DNA from 4 places in the Arthrobacter sp. AOP29-A2-19 genome. Region 2 is predicted to be linked to each of the others. Evidence: riboswitches for the same ligand, from Rfam matches in the RefSeq annotation. Region 2 holds a riboswitch; each other region holds the start of a gene.

Region 1 (7,432 bases), 680 kb from region 2:
GATGCAGGACCTGCTGCTGGACATCCACCACGCCCACCCCTCCACCGTGCTGTTGGTGACGCACGACGTCGACGAGGCGCTCCAGCTCGCGGACCGGGTCGTCGTCCTAGGCAGCGTTCCCGGAATCCAGGGGGCGGGCATCACGCAGGTCCTCGAGGTCCCCGGCGAGCGCCCCCGGGACCGCGCCTCCGCCGAACTGGCCCGCCTGCGCTCCTCACTGCTGGAGAGCCTCGGCGTCGACTCCCACCGCCGCTAGAGCCCCACGCCTCGTCCCCGAACATCCCGCCGACGCCGACGCGCGCCCCCGGCGGCCCCACCAGATTGGACACACCATGATCCGCACCACCCTGTCCCCCGTCTCCCGCCGCCGCTTCCTGGGCCTCGGCGCGGCCGGCGCCGCCGCCGCCCTCCTGACCGCCTGCGCCGGCGAGGGCTCCGGCTCCGAGGCGGGGGGAGCCGCCGAGACCCTGAACATCGACTTCGCGACCTACAACCCGCTCAGCCTGGTCATCAAGGAGAAGGGCTGGCTCGAGGCGACCCTCAAGGACCGGGGCGTCACCGTGAACTGGGTCCAGTCGGCCGGGTCCAACAAGGCCAACGAGGCGCTCCGGGCGGACGCCATCCAGGTGGGTTCAACCGCCGGTTCGGCCGCGCTGCTGGCCCGCTCCAACGGTTCGCCGATCAAGGTCATCAGCCTCTACTCGCGGCCGGAGTGGGCGGCGCTAGTGGTGCCCAAGGGTTCTTCGATCAAGTCCGTCGCAGACCTGAAGGGCAAGCAGGTCGCCGCCACCAAGGGCACGGATCCATACTTCTTCCTGGTGCAGTCACTGGAGGAGGCCGGGCTGTCCATCAACGACGTCACGGTCCAAAACCTCCAGCACGCCGACGGCCGCGCCGCCCTCGAAAACGGATCCGTGGACGCCTGGAGCGGACTGGACCCGATCATGGCCGGCGCCGAGCAGGCCGGCGCCACGCTGCTCTACCGGAACCTGGCCTTCAACACCTACGGCTTCCTCAACGCCACGGAGAGCTTCATCGCGGAGTCCCCCGACCTGGCGCAGACGGTCGTCGACGCGTATGAGAAGGCCCGCGCCTGGGCGGCGGAAAACCCGGAGGAGACCGCCACGATCCTCGCCGGCGTCGCGTCCCTGGACCAGGAGGTCGCCGACAAGGTGATCCTCGAACGCTCCAACCTCGACGTCGACGGCGTGCCGGGCGCGGCACAGACGAAGGTCCTGGCGACCGTCGGCCCGATCTTCGTCGAGACCGGAGACGTCACGGACCAGGGCAAGATCGACGAGGCCGTGGCCAGCATCGTCGACGACACGTTCGCGAAGAAGGCCGACGCCTCCACCATCAAGGACGCCGCGTGACGGTCGGCCCCAACACCAGCACGGTCGCCGAGGAGGCGATCGCCCGCGGCGGCGCCCCGGGCCCGGCCCGGTCGGTGCCGGCCGGACGGCGGCCCCGCGCGGCCACCGCGCGCCGGGTGGCGATCGGGGCCGTTGTGCCGCTCGCGCTGCTGGCGCTGTGGCAGACGGCCAGCACTCTCGGCTGGGTGTCGGCGGTGGCGCTTCCCCCGCCGGGTTCGGTCCTGGCCGCCGGCGCGGAGCTCTTCGAGCGCGGCGAACTGACCCGGCACATCGGGATCTCACTGCAGCGCGTGCTGTTGGGCTTCGCCGTCGGCGCCGTCCTCGGGCTTGCGCTCGGCTCGCTCGTGGGCCTGTCCAAGTGGGCGGACTCCCTGCTCGGGCCCACCATCGGCGCGTTTCGCGCCGTTCCTTCCCTCGCGTGGGTCCCGCTGCTGATCCTGTGGATGAAGATCGGCGAGGACTCCAAGGTGACGCTGATCGTCATCGGCGCGTTCTTCCCGATCTTCACCACGGTCTATCTGGCGCTACGGCACGTGGACAAGAACCTGGTGGAGGCCGCGCGGGCCTTCGGCGTGAACGGACTGCGGCTGTTGACCACCGTCCAGCTGCCCGCCGTGGTGCCGGCGATCTTCTCCGGACTCCGGCTGGCGTTGGCCCAGGCGTGGCTGTTCCTGGTCGCCGCCGAACTGATCGCGTCCTCCATGGGGCTGGGGTTCTTGCTGACCGACTCGCAAAACAACGGCCGCACCGACCGCCTGCTGCTGGCGATCATCCTGCTCGCGGTGATCGGCAAGACCACGGACGCGTTGCTGGGGATCGTCGAGCGCTGGGCCGTGCGCCGCTGGGCCTAGCCCCGCACGGCCCGGGGGCGAATGTTGCGTTTTGCGCGCGCCCGGTTTGCGGCCGGTGCGCCCCGGGGCCTTTAGTTGTAGTGAAACCATCCCGAGCGGCCGAGAGATCTGGCTCGACGACGCCGCAGCAACCACCGGGCAGCCAACGCTGCCGCGGACGGTGCTACCGCCAGGACCGATGGAGCTGATGATGACCGTCCTGAACGACGCCGCACACCCCGCCCACGCCGCCTCCCGCACAGCGGACGAGGCCGCCGAGCACGACTGGAGCGAGGCCGAGCGCCTGGCCTTCTGGGAGGTCGCCGCGGGCCGCCTCGAGTGGGCCGCGCCTTGGCACACCACCCACTCCTCGACCCCGGTGGACGTCGCCGCCCGGCGCGGCCCCGAGCTGCGCTGGTTCGACGGCGGCAAGCTCAACGCCGCCGTCAACTGCGCCGACCGCCACGTGGCGGCCGGCCGCGGGGACAAGGTTGCGCTGCACTTCGAGGGGGAGCCGGGAGACACGCGCACCGTCACGTACCGCGAACTCACGGCCCTGGTCTCGCAGGCGGCCAACGCGCTGACCGAGCTTGGTGTCGGCAAGGGCGACCGCGTCGTCGTCTACCTGCCGGTGCTGGTGGAGACCGTCGTGATCACGCTGGCGTGCGCGCGCATCGGCGCCATCCATTCGCTGGTCTTCGGCGGCTTCTCCGCGGAGGCGCTGAAGTTCCGCGTCGAGGACACCCGCGCGAAGCTACTGGTCACCACGGACGGTCAGTTCCGCCGCGGCACCGCGGTGCCCGTGAAGGCGCAGGCCGACGAGGCGGCGTCCGGGGACAACGCGATCGAGCACGTGTTGGTCATCAACCGCACCGGCCACACGGATGTCGACTGGGTCCAGGGGCGCGACGTGTGGTGGCACGACGTCGTCGACACGCAGTCCACCAAGCACGTGGCCGAGTCATTCGACGCCGAGACCCCGCTGTTCATCATGTACACCTCCGGGACCACAGGGCAGCCGAAGGGCCTCGTCCACACGACGGGCGGGTACCTCACGCAGGCGTCGTGGAGCCACGAGTTCCTGTTCTCCCACCCGGACCCCGCGGAGCGCGGGAACGACGTCCACTGGTGCACGGCCGACCTCGCCTGGGTCACCGCACACACGTACGAGATCTACGGGCCGCTCTCCAACGGAGTCACCCAGGTCATCTACGAGGGTGTGCCCAACGCCCCGCACCCCGCCCGGCACTTCGAGATCATCCAGCGGTACGGCGTCACCAGCTACTACACGGCGCCCACGCTGGTGCGGTCGCTGATGGGCTGGTTCCCGGAAGGCGTTCCCGCCGGCTACGACCTCTCCTCCATCCGCCTTGCCGGGACGGTCGGGGAGGCCGTCAACCCGGAGGCCTGGCGATGGCTGCGCGCGCAGGTGGGCCGAGACTCCCTGGTGCCGGGGGACCCCGGCGCTGGCCTGCCCATGGTGGACACCTGGTGGCAGTCGGAGACCGGCGCCACCGTGCTGTCGCCGCGCCAGGGGGACCCGGCGTTCAAGCCGGGTTGCGCGACGCGCGCCCTCCCCGGGTTGGCCACGGACATCGTGGACGACGCCGGGGCCCGGGTTCCGGCGAACACGCAGGGCAACATCGTGGTCACCAAAACGGGGCCGTCTATGGCCCGCACGGTGTGGGGCAACCCGGAGCGCTACTTCACGTCGTATTGGCAGAAGTACGCCGCGCAAGGCTGGTTCCTGGCCGGGGACGGCGCCCGGTTCGACGACGACGGCGACACCTGGATCCTGGGCCGCACCGACGACGTCATCAACATCTCGGGCCACCGGCTGTCCACCATCGAGATCGAGTCCGCGCTGGTCTCTCACGCCGCCGTCGTCGAGGCGGGGGTCTGCCCCACGTACGACGCCAAGACCGGCCACGCCGCGACGGCCTTTGTGGTCCCGCATGACGCCTCCCTCATCGGGGGCACCCTGGCGGACGCGCCCGAGGACGTGAGGGCGGCGATGGTCGCCGCCCTCCGGTCCCACGTCTCCACGCAGATCGGGCCGATCGCCAAGCCGCGGGACGTGGTGTTCGTGCCGGACGTGCCCAAGACGCGCTCGGGCAAGATCATGCGCCGCCTGCTGACGCAGCTCTTCGAGGGCAGCGCGCTCGGCGACACCACGAGCCTGCAGAACGAGCCGTGCATCGCCCGGATCAAGGAGATCTGCGACGCCCGGTAGCCGGGGCGCTAGCCCCGCCCCCCGGACTGCGCGTAGAACATCTGCCGGGCCTCCTCGCGGCGCCGGTCGAACTCCGCGTCCATGGCGACGCCTTCGCGCCACGAGTTGCGGATCCGGCGGACCAGCGGCTGCCCGAAGGCCCGGAGCGCGGCGGCCACGCCGGCGGCGGAACGGCCGATGCTTTGGTTAATGGAATGGGTGAATGCTGGGGTGCTGGTGTGGGTTGTCATGCATCCAGAGTGGCCCCGGCGGCGCCGGCCCACCACGATTTGGTGTGGGCCGAATCCGGGAATAAACCGCGCCGATCCGTCGACGGAATCGCGCCGATTTTCGCCGGGTCGAGGGGCCGCGCGAGCCGGGGATGATTGCCCGTCGAACGCAACGATTCGGGTCTGGCCGAATCCTCGCGCATCCCCGTGTGGCGGCCTACCCTGATTCCATGCACATCACGCTCACCAGCGAGGACCTCACGAAGATTCGCTTCGAGGCCTCGCCGATGTGGGAGACCGTGACCAGCCTGCGCACCCTTCAGGTCGGCACCCCGATCCACCGCCCGTGGATCGAATCCGCCAAGCGCGGCATCGCCGCCTCGACCGATCCGCGCAAGGCGGCCCACCTGCGACTGCTGACCACGGTGGTCCGCCCGACGGGCTTTATGGCCGACGGATTGACCCCAACACCGAGGCATCAGGATTCGTTCGAGGAGATGCTCGCCGCGGTGGCCGCCGTGCCGGCCGAGGTGTGGCGCAGCGACCTGGTCTATCTCGAGCAACAGCGCCCGGAGGGCCCCGTCAGGGAGACGCTCGACGAGCTGTCCGCGGACATCGAGGGCGGCATCGCCCGCATCGTCGAGGCACTGCGCTGGTACTGGGGCACCGCCGTCGAACCCTGGTGGCCGCGCCTGCGCGCCGTGCTGCTGGCGGACATAGACAGCCGCCTCGCCGAGATTGCCCGCAACGGGATTGTGGAGGTGTTCCGTTCGCTGCATCCGAGCGTCCTGCCGACGCCGACCGGGCTGGAGATCGTCCGCGGTTGCGACCAGGTGGTCCCGCCGGAGCCCGGGCAGGGCCTGATCCTGATCCCGAACGCGTTCATCTGGCCCAACACCAGGGTGCTGAACGCCCGGCCGTTCGTTCCCACCATCACCTACGCCCCGCGGGGCGTGGGCCGACTGTGGGAATCGACGCGCGAGGCCGCCGCCAGTCCGGTTGCGCAGCTGCTCGGGCGCACGCGCGCCCAGATCCTCGCTCAGCTCGACGTTCCGATGACCACCACCCAGCTGGCCTGCGCCCTGGACCTGGCCGCCGGAACGGTCAACGGCCACCTGAAGGTGATGGCCGCCGGCGGCCTCGCCTCGTCCCTGCGCGCCGGGCGGGAAGTCTTTTACCGGCGGGCCGAGGTCGGCGAGGCGCTGATCGCCCGCGTCTGAGCCCTGCGGCCGGGGTACGCTTTCACCCATCGGGGGCATGCCCTTTGAGTGAGCGACCGGGGGGTCCGCGTGAAACAGGCACTACAACTGATGGCCATTGCCGCCGTGGCAATGATGGCTCTACTCGCGGCAGTGGTTCCGGCGGCGAACGCCGCGACTGCGGGCATCAAGCTGAGCACCAGTTCAGGTCCGGCGGGCACCTCGGTAACGGTGACCGGAACCGGCTTCCCCAAGAAGGCCAAGGGCACGGTCACGGCGGGTGGCAACACGGTGGGTTTCACGTCCAGCGGCTCCGGATGGTTCAGCGTGCCCGTTGTCGTCCCAGAGACAGCCGACGCCGTTCTGTCCGTTCGGGCCAAGGTCAATGCCACGGAAGCGGCCCTCCCCTTCACCCTCACCTACAGCTCCCCCTCGGCCGACGGGGAATTGCCCACGCCGGCTCCCGCACCTCCCGCTACGGTCCCCGCCATCAGTTCCGCCAACCTTCGGTTCGGGGTGGGAACGCCGGGCGGCCCGGCCGCCTCCGCCGAGCTGGACGCGGTGGCCTCCATGGTGGGCGAGGCGCCCTCGATCGTCCTTTCCTACAAGGACTTCAACCAGCCTCCACCCCTGGCCGAACTCGACGCCGTCCGGGCGCGTGGCGCCGTCACGCTGCTCACGTGGGAGCCGTGGGCGTGGGGCGGCGGGACAGCGCAGCCCGCCTACGCGCTGGACCGGATCGCGGCCGGCGACTTCGATGCCTACCTCAGGCAATGGGGCTCCGCCCTCGCCGGGTGGGGAAGCCCCGTGCTCCTGCGCTTCGGCCACGAGATGAACGGCAACTGGTACCCCTGGGCGGAAGGCGTGAACGGCAACGGACCCGGGGACTACGCGACCGCGTGGCGGCACGTGCACGACGTCTTGGCCTCCACGGGCGCGACCAACGTTTCCTGGGTTTGGAACCCCAACATCCCGTACTACGGATCCACGCCCCTGGGATCCCTCTATCCCGGCGCCGACTATGTGGATGCGGTGGCGCTCGACGGCTACAACTGGGGGACGTCCGCCAGCTGGAGCACGTGGACCGCGCCGTCCGCCCTATTCGGCGAGGGCCTGTCCCAGCTCCGGGGGCTTGCCCCGGGCAAGCAGATCCTGATCGCGGAGACGTCCTCCGCCGAGCAGGGCGGCTCCAAGGCCGACTGGAACACCCGGCTGGTCGCGTACCTGGCGGCGCAGCCGGACGTCACCGGGCTGGTGTGGTTCCACCTCAACAAGGAGACGGACTGGCGTATCGACAGCAGCGCCTCCTCCTCCGGCGCGCTCGCCGCGGCCTTGGCGGCCCGCAGGCCCTAGCGAGGGATGAACCGGAACAGGAACCTGGTCTTGACCATGATCCACACCAGGGCCATCACCACGACGTACGCGCCGGTGTTGAGCCAGATGTTCCCCAGCTGCAGAGCGGGAATGTTGGCCAGCGCCAGAATTAGGAAGACGTGCACGATGAAGACGTACAGGGTGGCCTGTCCCAGCGGAATGAGAAACCACCCGAGCGCCTTCTCCAACAGGCTCCAGTACGCGGTGAGCAGGG
Region 2 (7,432 bases):
CGCCGGCCCTGGAAGGCGCAGACGGGCTGTTGGACGTCAGGCTCGAGGCCGGTCCCTCGCGGACCGCCATCGGCGGCCGGACCGCGTCGATGTGGCTGTTCAACGGGACCCTCCCCGGGCCCACACTGCGCGTGCGGCCGGGGGACAGCCTCCGGATCAACGTGGCCAACCGGCTCCAGGAGCCCACCAACCTGCACGTGCACGGCCTGCACGTCTCCCCTGCCGGCCACGGCGACAACCCGTTCGTCAGCATCCCGCCCGGCGGTTCCTTCGACTACTCCCATACCCTCCCGCGCAACCATTCCGCCGGCACGTTCTGGTACCACCCCCACCACCACGGACGCGCCGCCGCCCAGCTCGCGGCCGGCCTCTACGGCGCCATCGTGGTCCTGGCCGACGTGGAGGATGTCCCCGTCACCCGGGACCGCGTGCTGATCGTCTCGGACGTCTCGCTCGGCCCCGGCGGGAGGCTCCGGGACCCGTCGCCGGCCGAGCGCATGACCGGACGTGAGGGCGCGATCGTCCTGGTCAACGGCCAGTTCCGGCCCGCCGCGTCCGCGGCCGCCGGGGACCGGGAGCTGTGGCGCGTCGTCAACGCGTGTCCTGCGCGATACCTGCGCCTGCGACTGGACGGCGGCCGGATGCAGGTCTTGGCGCTCGACGGCCACCGGCTGCCGGCGCCGAGCCCGGCGGACGACTTGCTGCTGGCGCCCGGCAACCGGGCGGACCTATTGGCGACCGTCGGGCCGGGCGGCGCCACGCTGCGGACCGCGGGCCACGCGCGGGGCACCATGGGTGCCATGATGGGCGGCAACGACCCGGTCGGAAGTCGCCCGGCCGAGCTGTTCTCCGTCGGCGTGCCCGGCGACGCGGCCGCTTCCGGTTTTGCCGCCCCGCCGACCGTCCGCCAGCGCGACCTTCGGGCGCAGCCGCTGGCCAGGAGGCGCCGCGTGGAGCTTTCGATGGGGATGGGCGGCATGGGCTTCGGAATGGGTGGCGGCGCGGACGACGCCCACATGGCCTTCCTGATCGACGGCAAGCAGTTCGACCCCGGGCGTACCGACCAGACGGTGTCCGTGGGCACCGTGGAGGAATGGACGCTGGTCAACAGCAGTCCCATGGACCACCCCCTGCACCTGCACGTGTGGCCCATGCAGGTGCTCCGCGATGCGGACGGGGACCATGCTGACCCGCTGTGGAAGGACGTAGTCAACGTTCCGGCGAACGGTGCGGTCACCGTCCTGATCGCCTTCGACGACTTCCCCGGCCGCTCGGTCTTCCACTGCCACATCCTCGACCACGAGGACTTGGGAATGATGGGCACGGTGCAGGCCGTCCGGGAAGCGACGGGAAGCGACGGCACGTGACGCAGCTTTACGGTGGCGGGACGGGGCGCCGCTTTTCGCGCTAGGCTCTTGTCAGCTTCACGAGACATGGCGCCAAGCTCCGACTGGCCATGCACCAACCCCACGTGGGACGGGACCCGAGTGGTCCGCGTCCCGGATTGTTCGGCGGGTGGTTCGGATGACGAAGCGGCCCACGGCAGCCGCCGCGGGCAAGGACAATCCGAAAGGCCCGCCATGGCCCCGCTGCAGCAGCCCGAGTCCCCGCATCCCCAGCGCCAGTTGTCCGCCGTGGCCCACGGGCCCCGCGGCACGTCGCACTCGCTGGCGGGCGGCCCGGTCCGCCGTCTCGCCTCCCACACCGAACCGCGCTTCGCGAACGACTGGATCGGCGCCACGCTCCGGCTCTGCCCGGACCGCGGCCTGGTCCGGGTCGGCAGCGGCAGCGTCGAATGGATCCTGGCCACCGCCGATTTCGAGGCGCTGCTGGCCGCAGTCCCCGAGGCCGCCACCCCGCCCGGCGTCGCCGTGGAGTGGAGCCCGGGCCTCGGCCGGGTCCTTGTCCCCGGCGCGTTCGAGCGTGCGGGCACCAGCTTCTTCACGCTGGCCCGGCAGCCGGCCGCCGCCTGCGGCTAACCCGGGGCCCGGCGCCGCGGAAGCCTCGATGGCCACGTCCACGTCCAGCGGCAGGGCGTCGCCACGGGACGGGTTCAGCGTCTCGACCGCCCCCGTCCGGCGCGCGATGTCCAGCGCGGTGTCGGACAGGTCGGAGGTGACCACCCGCGCGGCGCCGGCGGGCGCCCCGATGCGTCCGCACCCGTTGGCCAGGACGCTCCGGCTGGACACGTGCCCGGCCCGGGCCGCCGCGTGCAGCGCCACGCCGTACGGTTCGGCCAGTCCGGCCTCCTTGAGCGAGACTCCGGCGGGAACGGCACGTAGCTGGTCCGGGCGGACGGCGCGGAAGGCGCCCTGTTAGTGCGGCTGGAACGTGGCCGAACCGAAATAGCGAACCTCGGGCGACGACCGGACAAAACGTCGCGCAAGAGGACCAAAAGCGACGCCGGCCCGCGCCATCCGAGGGATGGTGCGGGCCGGCGTCGTGGTGGGTCCGTTCGGACCGTGGGGCCTAGAGGCTCGAGTCGGGCTCGTGCTCCGGGTAGACCTCGCGCAACAGGTGCGCGGTCTCGGACGGGGTCTTGCCGACCTTGACGCCCGCGGCCTCGAGGGCCTCCTTCTTGGCCTGCGCCGTGCCCGAGGAGCCGGAGACGATGGCGCCCGCGTGGCCCATGGTCTTGCCTTCGGGAGCGGTGAAGCCCGCCACGTAGCCGACGACCGGCTTGGTGACGTTGTTCTTGATGAATTCGGCCGCGCGCTCCTCGGCGTCGCCGCCGATTTCGCCGATCATCACGATCGCCTTGGTGTCCGGGTCCGCTTCGAACGCCGCAAGGGCGTCGATGTGGGTGGTGCCGATGATCGGGTCGCCGCCGATGCCGATGGCGGTGGAGAAGCCGAGGTCGCGGAGCTCGTACATCATCTGGTAGGTCAGCGTGCCGGACTTGGAGACCAGGCCGACACCGCCCTTGCCCGTGATGTTCGCCGGGGTGATGCCGACCAGCGACTCGCCCGGAGTGATGATGCCGGGGCAGTTCGGGCCGATGATCCGGGTGACCTGCTTGCCGTCGGCGTCGACCTTGGACTGGGCCAGGGCCCAGAACTCGGCCGCGTCCTGCACGGGCACACCTTCGGTGATGACCACGACGAGCCCGATGCCGGCCTCGATGGCCTCGACGACGGCGTCCTTGGTGAAGGCCGGCGGAACGAAGACGATGGACACGTCGGCGCCGGTCTCGGCCATGGCCTCGGAGACGGCGCCGAAGACCTTGATCTCCTTGTTGCCGTGGGTGACCGTGGTGCCGGCCTTGCGGGCGTTCACGCCACCGACAATCTGGGTGCCGGCGTGCAGCATGCGGGCGGTGTGCTTGGAGCCCTCGCCGCCGGTGATGCCCTGGACGATGACCTTGGAATCCTTGTTAAGGAAGATAGACATTCTCTGATCCCTTACTTGTTCGCCAGTTCGGCGGCCTTGTCGGCGCCTTCGTCCATGGTGGTCGCCAGGGTGACCAGCGGGTGGTTGGCCTGCGCCAAGATGCGGCGCCCCTCGTCGACGTTGTTGCCGTCGAGACGGACAACGAGCGGCTTGGTGGCCTTCGCGCCCAGGATCTCCAGGGCCTTCACGATGCCGTTGGCGACGGCGTCGCACGCGGTGATGCCGCCAAAGACGTTGACGAACACGCTCTTGACCTGCGCGTCGTTGAGGATGACGTCGAGGCCCGCGGCCATGACCTCTGCAGAGGCTCCGCCGCCGATGTCCAGGAAGTTGGCGGGCTTGACGTTGCCGTGGTTCTCGCCGGCGTAGGCGACGACGTCCAGCGTGGACATCACGAGTCCGGCGCCGTTGCCAATGATGCCGACCTGGCCGTCGAGCTTGACGTAGTTCAGGTCCAGCTCCTTGGCCTTGGCCTCGAGCGGATCGGTGGCGTCCTTGTCCTCAAGATCGGCGTGGCCGGCCTGGCGGAACGCGGCGTTCTCGTCGATGGAGACCTTGCCGTCGAGGGCGACGATCTCGCCGGCGCCGGTCTTGACCAGCGGGTTGACCTCGACCAGGGTCGCGTCCTCCTTGACGAAGACGTCCCAGAGCTTGACGATGGCCGCTGCGACCTTCTCGCGCAGTTCGGGGGCGAACCCGGCGGCGTCGACGATCTCGTCGGCCTTGGCCTGGTCGATTCCGACGGCGGGATCGACGGCGACCTTCGCGAGGGCCTCGGGGCGCTCGACTGCCAGCTCTTCGATCTCCATGCCGCCCTCGACGGAGCACATGGCAAGGTAGTTGCGGTTCGCGCGGTCCAGCAGCACGGAGAAGTAGTACTCCTCGGCGATGTCTGCGCCCTGGGCGATCATGACCTTGTTGACGGTGTGGCCCTTGATGTCCATGCCGAGGATGTCGGTGGCGTACTGGAAGGCCTCGTCGGCGTTCTTCGCGACCTTGACGCCGCCGGCCTTTCCGCGGCCTCCCACCTTCACCTGCGCCTTGACGACGACTACGCCGCCGATCTTCTCGGCAGCGGCCTTGGCTTCTTCGGGTGTGTACGCAACGATGCCGGCAAGCACGGGTACTCCGTGAGCCTCAAACAAATCGCGCGCCTGGTATTCATACAGGTCCACGGGCTTGGTGTCCTTCTACGTCGAAGTCGTTTCTGGCTTGGAGCGCGGCACGTCTGGCCCGCGGTCCAAGTGGAACTTTAGTCCCTGGGCGCAAGACGCCCCGTTCAGACTAACCCTTTCGTGAGGAAGCGCACAGTTCTACAAGTTGTAGACGGTTCACGTTTCGCGCTATGGAAAAGCGGGTGCTCAGGCGGTCTTCGTGAGGGGCGCGTAGCGCAGCAGGAGCCGCTTCTCGTCGCCCCCGAACTTCACCTTGGCCACGGTCTTGTCCCCCGCCCCCTCGAGCGCCAGGACGATCCCGTCGCCAAACGCGGAGTGGCTGACCTTGTCCCCCACGGACAGGGCAACCACCTCCTTCTGCGGCTGCACCCGCCCGGCGGCGCGCGCTGTCGGGACCGTGCGCAGGGACGCGCCCTCGGCGTCGCCGGTCCGGCGCCCGGCCGCCTGCCGGCCTCCGCCGCCCGCCCCCCAGTGCGATCCGGCGTCGTAGCGGCTCGTCGCGAAGTCCTTGCGGAGGGAGCCCCCGAAGCCTCCCAGCGGTGTGCGGACCACACCCTCCCGCTTCCAGTCGAGCAGTCCGGCGGGGATCTCCTCGAGGAACTGGCTGGCGGGGTTGTATTGCGACTGGCCCCACAGGCTCCGGTACTCCGCGCGTGTGACATACAGCCGCCGCCGCGCCCGGGTCAGGCCCACGTAGGCGAGCCGGCGCTCCTCTGCGAGCTCCTTGGGGTCCGTCATGGACCGCTGGTGCGGGAAGATGCCGTGCTCCATTCCGGTGAGGAACACAACCGGGAACTCGAGGCCCTTCGCGGTGTGGAGCGTCATCAACGTGACCACACCCTCCTGGCGCGCCATCGCCGCCCCCTCCTCGTCGGTGGGCGCGTCAGGAATCGAGTCGGCGTCCGCGACGAGCGAGACCTGCTCCAGGAAGTCACCGAGCGTGCCCTCCGGATTGTCGCGCTCGTAGTCGCGGACGACGGCGACGAGTTCCGCGAGGTTCTCCACGCGCGACTCGTCCTGCGGGTCGTCCGACTTGCGCAGCATTTCCAGGTAGCCGGTCTGCTCCAGCACCGCCTCGAGCGACGCCGCCGCGCCGGAGCCCTCCGCGACCACGGCCAGGTCGTCGATGATCTTGACGAACGAGGCGACCGACTTCACGCTGCGCGTGGCCAGCCCGGGGGCCTCCTCGGCTCGGCGGAGCGCCGCCATAAACGCGATGCGTTCGCGCTGGGCCAGCGCGGCGACCGCGTACTCCGCCCGGTCCCCGATCCCCCGCTTGGGTTCGTTGAGGATGCGGCGGACGTTGATGTCGTCCTCCGGGTTCACGAGGACCCGGAGGTAGGCCAGCGCATCCTTGACCTCCTTGCGGTCGTAGAAGCGCGTCCCGCCGACCACCTTGTACTTCAGGTCCACGCGCATCAGCTGCTCCTCGAGGGACCGCGACTGTGCGTTGGTGCGGTAGAAGACGGCCACGTCGCCGGGGCGGATGCCGTCCTCGTCGTTGAGCCGCAGGATCTCGTCGGCGATCCAGCGGGCCTCGTCCTGCTCGGATTCCCCGACGTAGCCGACGATCTTGGCCCCGTCGCCCTCGGCCGTCCACAGCCGCTTTTCCGGACGGTCGGGGTTGAGCGAGATGACCGCGTTCGCGGCGGTGAGGATGTTCTGCGTTGACCGGTAGTTCTGCTCCAGCTTGATGGTTTCGGCGTCCGGATAGTCCTTCCCGAATTCCACGATGTTGCGGATGTCGGCACCGCGGAAGGCGTAGATGGACTGGTCGGAGTCGCCGACGACGGTGAGCTCGCCGCCGGGCGTGTGGCCGTCCGGGCCCGTCAGCTCGCGCACCAGGGAGTACTGCGCGTGGTTGGTGTCCTGGTACTCGTCCACCATGACGTGGCGGAAGCGGCGCCGGTAGTTGTCGGCGACCGCCGGGAAGGCGCGGAAGATGTTGACGACCTGGCCGATGAGGTCGTCGAAGTCCATGGCGTTGGCCTGGCGCAGCCGCTGCGTGTACCCGCGGTAGACCTCCGCCACCGCCGCGTTGAACGGGTCGCCGCCGCCGGCGGTTGCCGCGAAGTCCTCGTCGTCGATCAGTTCGTTCTTGAGCGCCGAGATCTTGTGCGCCATGGCCTTCGGGGCGAACTTCTTCGGGTCCAGGTCCAGCCCCTTGGCGACCATTGTGATCAGCCGGAGCGAGTCGGCCGAGTCGTAGATCGAGAAGTTGGACTTCAGACCCACGGACGGCGCCTCCCGGCGCAGGATCTTGACGCAGGAGGAGTGGAAGGTGGAGATCCACATGCGGTCGGCGTCGGGACCCACCAGCGCGCCGATGCGTTCGCGCATCTCCGCCGCCGCCTTGTTGGTGAACGTGATCGCCAAGATCTCATGCGGACGCGCCCGGCCGGTGGCCAGCAGGTAGGCGATCCGGTGGGACAGCACGCGCGTCTTGCCGGAACCGGCTCCGGCAACGATCAGCAGCGGGGACCCCGCGTGCCTTACGGCCTGTTCCTGCTCCGGGTTCAGGCCCTCGAGCAGTGCCGCGGCATCGGGTCGGGCGGGACGGGCGGGCGGCGAGGAGAAACCGTCGAAGAGGAAATCCATGGTGCATCCAGTCTACGGTTCGGGCACAGCGACGGGGCGGCGGCGCACGGCCCGGAAGCGGACCCCGCGGACCGGACGCGCGGCCGCGCCGCGTCGGGCCGCATAATTGAGGGATGTCGAAAAAGCCCGGCCAGCGCCGCCGTCCCCAGCAAAACCGCAAGCCAGCCGCACGGGCCGGCGCCACCGGTCCGACCGCTTCGCGCGGCCCCGCGGCCGCCGGGGGCGCGGCGGCCAACCGTTCGGCGGCGCGGCCCCCGGTGGCCAACGGC
Region 3 (7,432 bases), 1.2 Mb from region 2:
GAGGACCGTCAGCGGCCCGTAGTAGGGGTTGTCGTAGGTTCCCGTGTAGGCGCTGTTTGTGTTGGCGGGAGCGGGGTCGGGCGGCATCCGGGTGTAGTCGACGTGAGGTTTGTCGGCCTCATCGATTTGCTTGAAGATGGCTGCGGTGAATGCCAGCCAGTCCACGGTGGGCGATCCGTGCTGGGCCGTGTCCAGGAAGGCGGCGTTGATTGCCTCGGGAATGCCCTGGGGGCGCCCGTTGGTCAGCGCCACGATGGCCAACTGTTCTCCCGGGAGCATGGACACCGCGGTGGCGGCGCCGAGATTGAAGGCTCCGGAGTGTCCCAGTTCAAGACGGCCCTGATCGTCGTAGGAGACGTTCCAGCCGAGCCCGTAGAACCGGGTGCGGGCGGCTGGGGCAGCCGCGGGCCCGGAGACGGCGTGGGGGACGTGGGTTGTTTGGAGGGCCGCCGAATCTATGACCGGCCGGCCCTGGTAGGTGCCGTTGCCGAGCTGCAGCCGGAGCCATTGGGCCAAGTCCCGCACCGACGAGCTCGCGCCCCCGGCCGGCGCCTCGGAATCGGCGTCGCGCTGGAATCTTGCTTCCCATTGCTTGTTCCCGATCGGCACGTGAAGGACTGCCCGGTCCGCTGCCTGCTCAAGGTCCGAGTGGCGGTAACTACTGGCCGACATGCCCAGCGGACGGAAAAGGATCTCGTCGGCCAAATCGTCCCAAGACACCTCCATGGCGTCGGCCGCTGCCTGGGCGCTTTCCGTGAAGGCGAAATTGCTGTAGTTGTAGCTGGCCCGGAACGTGTCGAGGGGTTCCTGGCGGAGGTGCCCGAGGATGTAGGCGCGATCGAATCCGAGGTCCTCCAGCAGATCACCCGAGCCTGTTTTCAGACCGCCGACGTGTGACATCAGATCGGCAATGCTCGCGTTCCGCGTGACGTAGTCGTCCTTGAGCGCGAAGCCCCTGTTGTGTTCCAGCACGCGGCCGGTCCATTGGATGACCTGCCGTCCCACCACTCCGGCCACCACGGTGGACGCCAGAGGCTTGGAGACGGAAGCCACCTGGAACACCGTGTCGGGACCGATCGTTTCGGGCTTTCCGACCTCCCGCACTCCGAATCCCTTGGAATACACCACCTCGTCCCGATACACCACGGCCACAGCCATGCCGGGAAGCCCGGTATCTTCCATGGCGTCCCGGATCAGTCCGTCGAGCTTGCCAAGGGCATTGTCGATCCTCGGCCGGTCCAGCAGCGGTTCGACCTGTCCCGGCGGGGCCGGGAGCAGGGATGCCGGCGCCGATGATGCGGGCTGTGCGGAGTCGCCGGTGCAGGCGGACAGGAGGGGCACGCCGACAACACCGGCGGCCCCGATGCCGGCCGCCTTCAGCACCGCGCGTCGGTCGGGGGAGGTAGAACTGGTCTTGTCCACGAACGCCCTCGATTCACATGGCCCGCGCGCCACCGATCGGCGCCGGTCTACTCGCTTGTCCCTACACTGTGGACCCGGCACCCCAAGCCGGCAATGGGTGCCGGGACCGTCTCGCCGACACGACCACGTCCACAAATCTTCCCTGCGGGACGGGCTGCGACCACATCCAATGCCCGCCGATCGGGGCGAGTCTGCTGCGCAGCTCCAAACCGGTCCGCTCGCTAAACGGTTAACCCGCTTCCGGGCCGGGGGAGAGGGAGTACTGAACCTGGAGCGACTCTTGCGTGCCGCTATCGACTCGCCGCACTGTGTGAGGCCCAAGAGGTCCGCGGTCCTTCGGGGCGGGGAGTTTCGGCGACGAATTCGGCGGGTCCAATTTCCGCGCTACCGACCTATCGATGCTTGCGAGCTGGCGAGCCGGCGAGCCGGCGAGCCGTTGGTCGGTCGGTCCCATGCGGTGGAGCCGTCCCGCGACACGCGCCGTGGCCGATGGGTTCGGCTAGCAGCAGGACCACTTCGGACGAGTCCCAGTCCGAGGCGGCTACGCTGGCGCCATGAGCGATCGGGTTGCTTTGCGTGCCGCGCGCCTCGACGATGCGCCGGCCATTCGGAAGATCCAGGAAGCCTGCGGCCGGTCCGGGGCTTCCGACGGCGAATGGCCGCTGCGGGCGATCGGTAGCGCCGACGTGTGCGTCGTTGTGGCGGAGGTCGGCGGCAACGTCGTCGGCTGGCGCAAGACCCACCTGTGGGGCCACGCCTCCGGCACCGCCCCAGCCGGACACTACCTGGGTGGCGTGGGGGTGCTGCCGGAACGGCGGCGCATGGGCGTCGGTTCGGCGTTGACCGACGCCCGGCTGGAGTGGATCTGGCTCCGTTCGCCCCGCGCCTGGTACGTCGTGAACGCCTCGAACACTGCGTCCCTCCGGATGCACGCGCGCTGGAGCTTCCGCGAGGTGGCGCGCGCGCCGTGTTTCCACTCGGTCGGGTTCGCGGGCGGCGACGGGATCCTCCTGCGCGCGGACCGCCCCGGCGTCGTACGCTGTGAGTCCGCCTAGCCGAAGGAGCACCCGCATGACCAACGCCGGATCCCGCCTGATCTTTGGATGCATGGGACTTGGCGGCGCGTGGGGCGCCGGCCCGCTCGAGGCCACGGATGTGGCGGAGGCGCACCGCGCCGTCGACGCGGCGCTGGAAGCCGGAATCGTGGTGTTCGACCACGCGGACATCTACCGCAACGGCAAGTCCGAGGAGGTGTTCGGCCGCGTGCTCGCGGCCCGGTCCGGGCTTCGGGACCGGTTGCGGCTCCAGACGAAGTGCGGAATCGTCCTGCCGGCGGGCGAGCGCCCCGGGCGCTACGACTCCTCGGCGGCGACCATAGTGGCCCGCGTGGAGGACAGCCTGCGGCGGCTGGGGACGGACCATGTCGAGACGCTGCTGATCCACAGGCCGGATCCGTTGGCGACGCCCGAGGAAATCGCGGGCGCCTACGCGGGCCTCAAGGCGGCCGGCAAGGTGCTCCGACTCGGCGTCTCCAACATGTCGGCGGAGCAGATGGGCGCCCTGCAGGCCGCGCTCGACGAGCCGCTGGCCGTGAACCAGCTGGAGATGAGCCTGCATCGTCGTGGCTGGCTGGAGGCCGGGATTCTGGTGAACCATCCCGAGGGGGCGGACGTCTCCTTCCCGCGGGGCGCGCTGGAGTACTGCGCGGCGAACGGGGTGGAGCTCCAGGCGTGGGGCTCGTTGGCGCGGGGACGCTATACCGGCCGCCCGGCGGGCGACGCCGACGAAATGCCCGCCGACGCCGCGGCCGCCCGGCTGGTGGCGGAGACTGCGGTGCGGTTGGGCGTCTCGCGGGAGTCGGTGGTCCTCGGCTGGCTGATGCGCCACCCCGCGGGAATCCGCCCCGTCGTCGGCACGTCCAACCCCGAGCGCATCGCGGCCTGCGCCGGGGCCGAGCGCGTGGCGCAGACGATGACGGGCGACGAATGGTATTCGTTGTGGGTCGCGGCGCGCGGGCGGCCCCTGCCCTGATGGACTCGACAGGGGCCGCCCGCGGCCGCGGTTAGTGCTTCCTCGGGTCTCCCAGGCCGTACGTCGCGTCGCGCTCGATGGCTCCCTTCCGAGAATCGAATTGCGGTCGCTGGTAGGCCAGCTCGCCGCCCTGGCGCCCGCCGTAGGGTCGGCCATGGTCCGCGTATTCCTCGCGCACGTAGACCAGACGCCAGTCCCCGATGGACATCCGCGCGCCCGTCCGGAGCGTGTAGGAGGCCTCGGCGCTCAGGTTGGCGCTGCCGCCGACCGGGCCCTGGGCGGTGAGAACGTACTCGTCGTCGTCGGTGTGCGTAACGGTCGCGTGGGCGGGCAGCAGGCCGGGGAGCGCGAGGTCCGCCTCCGGCCCGGCCCCGATGACGGTGGTTTCTCCCGTGAGGTCGAAGACGGCCGCGGGTCGGCCGTCCCACGTCTCGCTGTCCCGCACGAACAGCAGGCGGGGCCTCCCGCCACCGCGTGTGTAGTGCGTTGTGGTCGGGCGCATGCGGTAGCGGCGCTGGAACGTCGGGGAGAGCGGAAACGGTGTACCGGGAGGCACCAGGCTGGGCGCGGCATTTCCTTTCCCGCCCCGCAACAATGATGCCCACGCGCTGACCTGGCCAGGCTTGATGTGGGCGGAACGGGTCACCAGGCGCTGCGCCGCCGAGGCCTTGACCGCGCCAAAGCTCACGATGGTGCCCTCGGGGGATGCCAGCGACACGCTGACGCCGTGCTCGTTGAGGGACTTGGCGAATTCCCGGATCGCATCCATGCCCGCGCGGGGCCCGACGCGGAAGAGGTCGGCGTTGTCTGCCCTGACGACGACCTCCGTGCCCGCCGCCGTGATGGTTCCGTTGATCGTGCTCTCCGCGCCGTCCGAACCGCCGGGGTCGCTGACCGAGAACGCGATGTCTATGTCCAGGCGCACGGCGTCATCGCTGTCCGCGCAGGGGATCGGAACCCGAGGCCTCGTTGTCGCTGGTGGTGACGCGCAGGGTGCCGTCGAACTTCCACGTGGCCCGCGGGGCGTCCGGTCCGATGTCCCGGGGGACCTCGACCGTCATGTCGACGAGCGTGTAGTTGACCGCCGCGCCGCGCCCGGTCAGGTAGGACCAGAGTTGCTGGCCGAGATCGGACCAGTCGCTGATTTGGGGGGTGTCCGTGGTGTGTGTGGGGGTCGCTTCTTGGCTCACGGTGATCTCCTGTTCAGGGGCCGCACGGTGGCGGCCGAGGTCGGCGGCCGCCTTCGTGACCGAGGACCGGCGGTGTGCCGACTACCCCGGCCGTGGCCGTGGTCCAACACTAGTTAAAATGCCGCAACAGTGATAGGGGTCACGCGCCGGTCGTCGGGCGCGCGACCCCTGGCCCGTGGCGGGGCTAGTTGGCGGTGACCTCGATGTCCACCGGGGTGGCATTGGCGAAGAGGTCCAGGACGGGGCAGCGCTCGTCGACCGTCCGGCGAAGCTCCTCGTAGCGCTCCTGCGTCTCCGGGCCGGTGATCCGGACGTGCAGGCGGACGGCCGCGAAGCCCGGCCTCACGGAAGAATCGGCGCCGAAGAGCCCCTGGACGTCGAGGTCGCCCGCCGCGTAGATCGTGATGTCGTCGACCCTGATGCCCAGCTGGTGGGCGTACAGGCGGTACACGACCACCTGGCAGGAGGCCAGGGCGCCCAGCGCATACTCGACCGGGCTGGCGGCAGCGTTGTCTCCGGCGAGGCCGGCCGGCTCGTCGACGACGAATTCGTGGCCGCCGGTGCTGACGCGCGTGGCAACCGCGCCCTCCCCCGACCCCTGCGCCGTGTACGTCAGGCGGGCGTTTTCCGCCCCCTCGGCGATCTTGCCGGATCAGAAGGCGCCGGCGTCGTCGAGGCGGGCGGCCCGGACGGTGGAGAGTTCCTGCACGGGTGTGTTGGTCATGGTCGTTCCTTCGTGTGGTGGCGCATGCCAAGCACGTCGCCATACTTACGCCGCCCGGGCGGGCCGGCGTCGAATCCTCACCTGGGGCACCCCGCTACAGCAGGAGGGTTGCCGTCCAACCGGCCAGGGCCTTGGGTTGGAACTCTTGATTCTTCGGCGAGTCTTCCCTGCGTGGCCGGGTTCGCTCAAGGGTCCGCTTCACGTGACGCAACACTGCCGCTTTCGGCACGACGGCGCCCGCCCTCGCCTCAGCGGGTCTTCGGGAGCAGAATGGGATCCGTCAGCCGGAGGGGGCACGCGGAGGCCCGGAGTCCGGACCAGCGAGCACCAAGGAGCACGGCAACCATGGCGACCCAACTCAACCCCTACCTCGGCTTCAAGGACAACGCGCGGCAGGCGCTCGAGTTCTACCACGACGTCTTTGGCGGCGAACTGACCCTGAACACCTTTGGGGACTTCCAGGCCAGCGAAGACCCGGCGGAGAAGGACAAGATCATGCACGGCCAGGTCGCCGGCGCCAACGGACTGACCCTGATGGGTTCCGACACGCCCAACTCCATGGAGTACTCGGAGCCGCAGGGCTTCTCGGTGTCGCTCAGCGGCAGCGACGAGGCGGAGTTGCGGGGATATTGGGACAAGCTGGCCGCGGGCGGCGCCGTCCTCCAGCCGCTGGAGGCGGCGCCGTGGGGAGACAGCTTCGGCATGTGCACGGACAAGTTCGGGATCGGCTGGATGGTCAACATCGCCGGAAACGCGGGCTAGGGGGTCGGGCCCGACCCGGACGGGCTTCAAAGTCTGCACTTGTGCAATTATTGCGCTAGTGCATAAAATGTACTCATGCAAGAAATTTCCTTGAGCCTGCGCGAGCGAAACCGCATGGAAACCTGGAGCGCGGTGCACGAGGCCGCGGCCGGCCTGACGTTGGAAGCCGGGCTGGCCGCGGTGACCGTCGACGCCATTTCGGCCCGGGCGGGGGTGTCCAAGCGGACCTTCTTCAACTACTTCCCGTCGAAGGAGGACGCGATCATCGGAGTTCGCGCACCCACGATCCCCGAGGACCTGCTGCGCGCGTTCCGCGAGAGCGGCGACGATCTCCTGACCCGCACCGTGCGCCTGCTCGCCGAGACCCTGCGCGTCTCCGCGGTTGCGGACGTCTCGATCGAGCGGCGCCGACAGCTGATCCGCGCACACCCCGAACTCCGCTCGCGCATCCTGCAGCACATCACGGCGGTCGAGCAGCTCGTTGACACGGTCCTGAGCGAACGGCTGGGCGACGCCGACTCCGTCGCGCCCATCGCGCAGCTGCCGGACCGCGACGGCTCACCGCGGGCACTGCTGATGTTGGCCGGCACCATCACCCGTTTCGCTTTTTCGCAGAATCCCGGTTCGACCGTCGACGAGCTCGGCGACAACATCGAATCGGCCATCCAGACTTTCCGAGAGGTCGTCAAAACCACCCTATGAAAACCACAGAGATCGAAACCCGCGAGGTCGCCGGGCAGCAGGAGAAGAACGGCCTGGTGCTGCTCTTCGGGGCACTGATGGTCACCATGCTGCTCGCCTCGCTGAACCAGACCATGCTTTCCGCGGCCCTGCCGACCATCGTCGGCGAGCTCAATGGCGTCGAGCACATGGCTTGGGTCATCACCGCCTTTATCCTCGCGTCCACCGTTATGATGCCGGTGTACGGCAAGCTGGGCGACCTCTTCGGGCGCAAGCCGCTGCTGGTCTTCGCCATCGTTGTGTTCATGGTCGGTTCCGTCATCGGCGCACTGGCCGACGCGATGAACACCCTCATCGTCGCGCGGGTCATCCAGGGCCTCGGCGGCGGCGGGCTGATGATCCTCTCCCAGGCGACCATCGCCGACGTCGTCCCGGCCCGCGACCGCGGGAAGTACATGGGCATCATGGGTGGCGTCTTCGCGTTCTCGTCGGTCGCCGGGCCGCTCATCGGCGGCGGCCTCACCGAGGGCCCCGGCTGGCGCTGGACCTTCTGGCTCAACGTCCCCCTGGCCATCGTCGCCGTCCTGGCCACGATCTTCCTACTGCGGGTCCCCAGGAAGCG
Region 4 (7,432 bases), 670 kb from region 2:
ACCCGGCCATCTACAAGGCGCGCATCGTGGGGGACTACGAGGTCAACGGCACCCCGCCACGGAAGTTCGACGCTGTCGGCGACGTCGCCCAGGTGGGGTTCGTCGGCTGACCCGCCCCCCAGTCCACGCCGGCACCACCAACGCTAGGAGAACCATGCCCGCCGTCCCGTCACGACGCCAGATCCGCTTCAACGCATTCGACATGAACTGCGTGGGGCACCAGTCGCCCGGACTATGGCGCCACCCTGCCGACCAGTCGGCGCGGTACAAGGAGCTGACCTACTGGACCGAGCTGGCCAAGACGCTGGAGAGGGGCCTGTTCGACGGCATCTTCATCGCCGACGTCCTCGGCACCTACGACGTCTTCGGGGGCTCCAACGAGACCACGCTGAGGGCCGGAACCCAGGTCCCGGTGAACGATCCCATGATGCTGGTCTCCGCCATGGCGCTGGTCACCGAGAACCTCGGATTCGGCGTCACCGCGAGCACGGCCTACGAGCACCCCTACCCGTTCGCCCGCCGGCTGGCGACCCTGGACCACCTGACCCGCGGGCGGATCGGCTGGAATGTCGTCACCGGCTACCTGCCCTCCGCCGTGCGGAACATGGGCCAGGAGGACCAGCTTCCGCACTCCGAGCGGTACGACCACGCCGACGAGTACCTCGAGGTTGTCTACAAGCTGCTCGAGGGCTCGTGGGAGGACGACGCGGTGGTCGCCGACGTCGACAGCGGTGTCTTCACCGACCCGGCGAAGGTCCACGAAATCGGCCACGAGGGGAAGTACTTCAAGGTCCCCGGCATCGCCATCACCGAGCCGAGCCCGCAGCGCACGCCCGTCGTCTTCCGGGCCGGAACGTCGCCGCGCGGCCTGCGCTTCGGCTCGGAGAACGCCGAGGCCATCTTCGTCACGTGCCCTACCCGCGAGCAGCTGAAGGAGACCGTCGCCAGGATCCGCGACGCCGTCGAGGCCGCCGGGAGGGACCGGTACGACGTGCGCATCTACGCCATGCAGACCATCGTCACGGCCGAGGACACGGCGGCGGCCGAGGCGAAGTTCGCGGAGTACAAGTCCTACGCGGACATCGACGGCGCGCTGGCGCTGATCTCCGGCTGGATGGGCGTGGACCTGTCCACCTACGGGCCGGACGACGTCATCGGAGAGAACGTCCAGTCCAACGCCATCAAGTCCTCGGTGGAGACGTTCAAGCGGGCCTCAGGCGACACGGGCAGGCCCTGGACCATCCGCCAGCTCGCCGAGTGGGTCGGCGTCGGCGGGTTCGGGCCGATCACGGTCGGCTCGGGTGAGGACGTCGCCGCAAAGCTCGTCGAATGGGTGGACGAGACCGACGTGGACGGTTTCAACCTGGCCTACGCCATCACCCCCGGAACGTTCGAGGACGTGGTGGAGCACGTGGTGCCGGAGCTCCAGAAGCTCGGCGCGTATCCCACCGGCTACGCGCCTGGGACGCTACGCAACAAGCTTTTCGGCCGCGGCGACAGGGTCGCCGACACGCACCGCGCGGCCGGCTATCGGGTCTCCGCGTCCGCCGTAGTCCGCTAGCGCCCGTCACAAACCGGCCCGGATCCGCCGTCGGATCCGGGCCGGAGGCGTGTCAGGCCCGCGGCGGGTCAGGATGCGGCACTGCCGAGCGTATGGCAAGGCGCGACGGCGCGGCGTGCGTAACGTTGTGTCATATGACGCCGTGGCGAACGAATATGACCCCTGTGACGCCCAGTGTGTCCATTTGTTTCATCCACACGGCGTAATGCTTGGTCGCATCGAAGATCCTGCAACACACTTGAATCAAGCCCGCGGTACCCCCCCGCGGTCGACTCACCATCCAGAGCGGCTAAGAGACCTGGCTCGTTGACGCCGCAGCAACCACCCCGCACGGGGCCGGTGCTCATGCCAGGACCGATGGAGATTGCCAAGCTCCCCAGGTTCGCGACCGCCGGCGACAGCCGACGGCGATGCCCTGTGGACCCAGCGTTCCTCGGTACCGACCGGGAGGATCCACGATGGAACCCACACCTCGCAAGACCCAGTCCGGGCGCCGCACCGTTCGCCGCGCCTCCGCCCTCGCCGCCCTCCTGACCGCCGCCTCCCTGGGCCTCGCGGCCTGCGGCTCCGGCGCGGCCACCACGCCGTCGTCGGCCCCCGCGGGGGAACCGGTGCAGGGCGGGACCTTCACCTACGCGGAGGTGACCCCGATCAACAACTGGCAGACCCAGGCGGCCCGCTTCTACGAGAAGGCCAACGTGCTCAACAGCGTCCTGGACCGGCTGACGTACTTCGACGCCGAGCAGGGCAAGCTCGTGGGCTGGATCGCCAGCGAATTCGAGGCCAACGAGGCGCAGACCGAGTTCACGTTCACCATCCGGGACGGCGTCACCTTCTCCGACGGGACGCCGCTGGACGCGAAGGCCGTCAAGGCCAACCTGGACGCGCTCGGCCTGGGCATCGAATCCGCCCAGGTCCAGCCGAACGTCGACTTCTCGGCCTACAAGTCGGCCGAGGTCGTCGGCGACAACCAGGTCAAGGTCACGCTGAAGACTCCCGACGCGAACTTCCTCCGGGCCACCTCCTCGGTCACCGCCGGCCTGGTCTCCCCGGCCACGCTGGAGCTCGACAACGCCGGGCAGTCCGCCATCGCGAAGATCGTGGGCTCCGGCCCGTTCGTATTCGAGTCGGAGAAGACCGACGAGGAAGTGGTCTTCGCCAAGCGCGCCGACTACGCCTGGGCGCCGGAGACGGCCGAGAACCAGGGTGCCGCGTACCTGGACAAACTGGTCGTGAAGTACCTGCCCGAGGTCGCCCACCGCGCCGGCGCCGTGCAGTCCGGCCAGGTCGACCTGGTCCGCGGCCTGCAGCCCGCGGACGAGGCGGCACTGTCCGCCGGCGGCGCCCAGGTGCTGCCCGCCAAGGGCATCGACCTGACCGCCAACATGGCCGCCGTGCGCATCGGCAGCGGCAAGCTCGAGGACGTGCGGGTCAGGCAGGCCCTGCAGACGGGCATCGACCGCCAGTCGATCAAGGACACCGTGCTCTCCGACAGCTACGAGATCGCCGGGTCCGTCCTCAACCACGCCGCCCCCGGGTTCGTCGACCTGTCCGCGGACCTGGCCTACGACCCAGAGAACTCCAAGAAGCTGCTCGACGAGGCCGGGTGGACCGTGGGCGCCGACGGCATCCGCGAGAAGGACGGGGAGAAGCTACAGGTCACCATCACGTCGTCCAACAACTCGGTCGTCATCAAGCCGGCGTTCGAGCTGATCGAGCAGCAGTGGCGGCAGATCGGTGTCAAGCTGGTCAACCGGGCGGCCGACAACACGTTCCTGACGACCGCGATGATCGACCCCAACATCGAGTTCTTCGGCACCCGGCAGTTCGCCTACGGCGGCCTGGGACCCGTCTTCGGTCCGGAGACGAACACGCAGACGCTCAATGCGGACAAGGAGCTCAACGCGCTCTTCGCCGAGGAGCGCGCCGCCACGACCGAGGCCGGGCACCTGGAGCTGGTCGGCGAGGAACAGCGCGAGCTGGTCGTCGACAAGGCGCTCTCACTGGTCCTGTGGGACGAGGTGCAGGTCTACGGCGGCGCGACCAATGCGAACGTCGAGTTCACGTCCGGGACCGCGCCGATCTTCCAGGGCGCCTGGAAGACCGGAGAGTAGTCCGCCGTGGCCGCCTACATCGCGCGACGGGTCGGACAGGCACTGTTGGTCGTCTGGCTCGCCTATACGCTGGTCTTCCTGGCGGTGCAGCTGCTGCCCAACGACCCGGTGACGATCTTCCTGTCCGCCGATGCGGCGGCCGATCCGGCGACCATCGCCGCCATGAAGGCCCAGTACGGTTACGACCAGCCACTCCTGGTGCAGTATGTCGGCCAGCTGGCCGACATACTGCGCGGGAACGTCGGCTACTCGCTGGCCTCCGGGCAACCGGTCTCCGAGCGCATCGGCTCGGTCATCGGCTCCACCCTGGCCCTCGCCGGCAGCGCCTTCGTGGTGGCCGTGGTGCTGGCGGTCGCGCTGGCCGCGGCCGCCACGCTGGCGCGGGCAACGTGGCTCAAACGGGCGATCCTGAACCTGCCTCCGCTGTTCGCGGCGGTCCCGGTGTTCTGGCTCGGCCTGGTGCTGCTGCAGGTCCTTGCCATCCAACTGGGCGTGATGTCGCTGTTCCCGGACGGCTCCTTCGCCTCGCTCGCCGTGCCCGTGCTTGTGCTCGCGGTGCACGTGTCCGCGCCGATTGCGCAGGTCCTGCTCAAGAGCCTCGACGCCGTCTACGCGCAGCCGTTCATCGACGTGCTGCGGGCCAAGGGCGCCTCGCCCGCGTGGATCTTCTACCGGCATGCGCTGAAAAACGCGGCGGCCCCCGCCATGACGATCAGCGGCATCACCGTGGGAACGCTGCTTGCCGGTTCCGTGATCACGGAGACCGTGTTCGCGCGGGCGGGCCTAGGCCAGGTGGTGCTCCAGGCCGTCACGGCGCAGGACGTGCCCCTTGTCCAGGGGCTGGTGCTGCTGACCGCCTCCGCCTTCGTCGGCGTGAACCTCGTCGTCGACCTCCTGTACCCGCTCCTGGATCCACGGATCCTGAAGAGCAGTGCCCACGGTGCGCCCCGCGCGCTGGCCGCCTGAGAAGCAGCGCCCAAAAGCAACGGAGCGAATCCATGAGCATCAAGCCAGACACCATAGCCCCGGTCGCCGCCCTGGCGGTCCAGCCCGACGTCCCGGCGTCCGGAGTCGGCCAGACGGTGGCACCGCCCACCCGGCGGCGAAGCGGTCCCCTGCGTTCGCCCGCCCTGTGGCTGACCGCCGCGCCGCTGGTGCTGGTGCTCGGGTGGGCCCTCTTCCCGGGAATCTTCACCGGACTCGATCCCGTCACGGGCGTCCCGGCGGACAAGTTCCAGGCACCGGGTGCCGCGCACTGGTTCGGCACGGACCACCTTGGGCGCGACGTGTACTCGCGCGTGGTGCACGGCACCTCGCAGACGCTGCTGACGGCCGGGCTGGCCGTGCTGATCGGCCTGGTCGTGGGGACCGGGATCGGCCTGCTGGCCGCCACCGCGGGACGCTTCGCCGACGCCGCCACCATGCGGCTGGTCGACGTGCTGTTGGCGGTCCCGGGGTTCCTCATCTCGCTGATCATCGTCACGGCGTTCGCGCCCGGACCGATCTCGCTCGGCATCGGCGTGGGGATCGCCTCGATCGCGTCGTTCGCGCGCGTGGTCCGTTCGGAGGTGTTGCGCGTGCGCAATCTGGACTACGTCGAGGCGGCGTTCCTCAACGGGGGCTCGTACGCGTCGGTCGTGTTCAAGCACATCCTGCCCAACGCCTGCGGACCCGTGCTGGCGCTCCTGGCGGTGGACCTGGGAGCCGCGATCCTGGCCATCTCCGGCCTCGGCTTCCTCGGCTTCGGCTCGCCCCCTCCCACCCCCGAGTGGGGCCTGCTGATCGCCGAGGGCAGGCAGTACCTGGCCACGGCCTGGTGGCTGACCAGCCTCCCGGGCCTGGTGATCGTCGTGGCCGTCATCCTGCTGGCGGGACTGGGCCGCCAGCTGCAAAAAATCTTCCGCTTCTAGGGACGTAGGCACACCATGAGCACCACACCAACGACCGGCGCGCTGCTGAGCGTGCGCGGGCTGAGCATCCGCTACGGATCCGGCGAGGACTCCGTGCTGGCCGGGGACGGCCTGGACCTGACGCTCCTGCCGGGGGAAATCGTCGCGCTTGTCGGCGAGTCGGGTTCCGGCAAGAGCACCCTGTCCAAGGCGATCATCGGCCTTCTGCCCGCCACCGCCCACCTCGACGGATCCATCGACTTCGCCGGGACCGATCTGCTCTCCCTGTCGGAGAAGCAACTGGAACGCGTCCGCGGCAAGCGCATCGGCATGGTCCCGCAGGACCCCGGCGCGTCCCTGGACCCGGTGCAGACCATCGGCTCGCAGGTGGCCGAGGTGTTCCGCCTCCACCCCGAGGGACGCAAGCGTTCGCGCGCCGAACTGCGCGAGGAGGTGGTTCGGCTGTTCGAGACCGTCGGGATCGACCGCCCCGCCGAGAGGCTGGGCCAGTACCCGCACGAGCTCTCCGGGGGACTCAAGCAGCGCGTGCTGATTGCGATCGCCTTCAGCCTCAATCCCAAGCTCCTGATCGCAGACGAGCCGACGTCGGCGCTGGACGTCACGGTGCAGCGCACCGTGCTGGACGTCTTCACGCGGCTTGCCCGCGAGCGCGGCACCGCGGTCATCTTTGTCACGCACGATCTCGCCGTCGCCACCGATCTGGCGGACCGGATTGTGGTCATGCGGCACGGGAAGATCCGCGAGGACCGCCCGGTATTGGACATCCTCACCCGGCCGGAGGACGAATACACCGTCCGCCTGCTCGCCGAGGCCGCCCCGACCGAGCCGGCCGAGAGGTCGGCGCCCTCCGCGGAGGACGCGCCCGCACCGGCGATCGAGGTTTCCGGGCTGGCCAAGGTGTTCGGCCGCGGCGGCTCCGAACACCGGGCCGTCGACGACGTCTCGTTCGCCGTGCGGCCGGGAACCACCTTCGCGCTGGTCGGCGAGTCCGGATCCGGCAAGTCCACCACCGCACGGATGATCATGCGCCTGCTTGATCCGACCGAGGGCACGGTGCACATCGGAGGCCGCGACGCCACCGGGCTCCGCGGCGCAGGCAAGCGCGAGCTCTGGCGCGGCCTGCAGCTGGTCTACCAGAACCCCGACTCCGCGCTGGACCCGCGCCTGTCGGTCGCCGACCTGGTCGCCGAACCGCTGAACAGCTACCGGGTGGGCACGAGGTCCGAACGCCGGGCGAAGGTGGCGGAGCTGCTCGACCAGGTCGGACTGCCCACCCGGCTGGCGCCCCTGCGCGCCAGGGAGCTCTCGGGCGGGCAGCGCCAGCGCGTCGCCATCGCCAGGGCGCTCGCGCTGGGCGCGCGCACCCTGGTCCTGGACGAGGCGCTGTCCGCCCTCGACGTGCTCACGCAGGCGCAGATCCTCGCCCTGCTCGAGGACCTCCAGACCCGCCTGGGCCTGTCCTACCTGTTCATCTCCCACGACCTCCACGTCGTTGAGCGCATCTCCCACGACGTCGGGGTCATGCGCCGCGGCAAGCTGCTCGAAACCGGCCCGACGGCACGGGTGTTCGCCGATCCGCAGAGCGACTACACGTCGCTGCTGCTCGACGCCAACCCCGGCCACCGGCTGCGCGAACTCGCCGCCCTCTAGCCACCGCCCCCGAAGCGAAGGAACCCCCATGGCCACCAGCCTCCAGCAACGCCAGTCCACCGAAGCCAGCTACGCGCGGCTCTCCGCGCGCTTCCGTCCCGTGTTCCAGCGGATCGCCGCGGGCACCTTGGAGCGGGAGGCAACGCGGACGCTTCCCCACGAGCAGGTCCGCTGGCTGAAGGACGCCGGTTTCACCA

What was found. Region 2 has a riboswitch for S-adenosylmethionine ahead of AC3ZJJ_RS11585 (hypothetical protein). Riboswitches for the same ligand answer to the same signal wherever they lie in the genome.
Region 1: linked by a shared signal. The riboswitch ahead of acs (acetate--CoA ligase) and the one ahead of AC3ZJJ_RS11585 (hypothetical protein) in region 2 are both predicted to bind S-adenosylmethionine.
Region 3: linked by a shared signal. The riboswitch ahead of AC3ZJJ_RS17355 (OsmC family protein) and the one ahead of AC3ZJJ_RS11585 (hypothetical protein) in region 2 are both predicted to bind S-adenosylmethionine.
Region 4: linked by a shared signal. The riboswitch ahead of AC3ZJJ_RS14655 (ABC transporter substrate-binding protein) and the one ahead of AC3ZJJ_RS11585 (hypothetical protein) in region 2 are both predicted to bind S-adenosylmethionine.

The regions. Positions count from the first base shown of each region.
Region 1 is NZ_CM176894.1:3,192,447-3,199,878, forward strand. Features, by position in the region: gene AC3ZJJ_RS14685 (ABC transporter ATP-binding protein) at 1-256, shown strand, start outside; gene AC3ZJJ_RS14690 (aliphatic sulfonate ABC transporter substrate-binding protein) at 333-1,373, shown strand; gene AC3ZJJ_RS14695 (ABC transporter permease) at 1,370-2,224, shown strand; SAM riboswitch class I at 2,308-2,409, shown strand; gene acs (acetate--CoA ligase) at 2,415-4,436, shown strand; gene AC3ZJJ_RS14705 (hypothetical protein) at 4,445-4,666, opposite strand; gene AC3ZJJ_RS14710 (ArsR/SmtB family transcription factor) at 4,876-5,865, shown strand; gene AC3ZJJ_RS14715 (glycoside hydrolase family 26 protein) at 5,935-7,197, shown strand; gene opgC (OpgC domain-containing protein) at 7,194-7,432, opposite strand, start outside.
Region 2 is NZ_CM176894.1:2,510,108-2,517,539, forward strand. Features, by position in the region: gene AC3ZJJ_RS11580 (multicopper oxidase family protein) at 1-1,367, shown strand, start outside; SAM riboswitch class IV at 1,423-1,568, shown strand; gene AC3ZJJ_RS11585 (hypothetical protein) at 1,581-1,979, shown strand; gene sucD (succinate--CoA ligase subunit alpha) at 2,470-3,390, opposite strand; gene sucC (ADP-forming succinate--CoA ligase subunit beta) at 3,402-4,565, opposite strand; gene pcrA (DNA helicase PcrA) at 4,752-7,163, opposite strand; gene AC3ZJJ_RS11605 (hypothetical protein) at 7,277-7,432, shown strand, end outside.
Region 3 is NZ_CM176894.1:3,743,790-3,751,221, forward strand. Features, by position in the region: gene AC3ZJJ_RS17330 (serine hydrolase) at 1-1,422, opposite strand, end outside; gene AC3ZJJ_RS17335 (GNAT family N-acetyltransferase) at 1,977-2,477, shown strand; gene AC3ZJJ_RS17340 (aldo/keto reductase) at 2,494-3,453, shown strand; gene AC3ZJJ_RS17345 (FHA domain-containing protein) at 3,485-4,378, opposite strand; gene AC3ZJJ_RS17350 (hypothetical protein) at 4,383-4,649, opposite strand; gene AC3ZJJ_RS17355 (OsmC family protein) at 4,828-5,100, opposite strand; SAM riboswitch class IV at 5,404-5,518, opposite strand; gene AC3ZJJ_RS17360 (VOC family protein) at 5,713-6,129, shown strand; gene AC3ZJJ_RS17365 (TetR/AcrR family transcriptional regulator) at 6,205-6,831, shown strand; gene AC3ZJJ_RS17370 (MDR family MFS transporter) at 6,828-7,432, shown strand, end outside.
Region 4 is NZ_CM176894.1:3,180,409-3,187,840, reverse strand. Features, by position in the region: gene AC3ZJJ_RS14665 (acyl-CoA dehydrogenase family protein) at 1-110, shown strand, start outside; gene AC3ZJJ_RS14660 (LLM class flavin-dependent oxidoreductase) at 155-1,561, shown strand; SAM riboswitch class I at 1,835-1,925, shown strand; gene AC3ZJJ_RS14655 (ABC transporter substrate-binding protein) at 2,020-3,675, shown strand; gene AC3ZJJ_RS14650 (ABC transporter permease) at 3,682-4,641, shown strand; gene AC3ZJJ_RS14645 (ABC transporter permease) at 4,674-5,585, shown strand; gene nikE (nickel ABC transporter ATP-binding protein NikE) at 5,601-7,235, shown strand; gene AC3ZJJ_RS14635 (acyl-CoA dehydrogenase family protein) at 7,264-7,432, shown strand, end outside.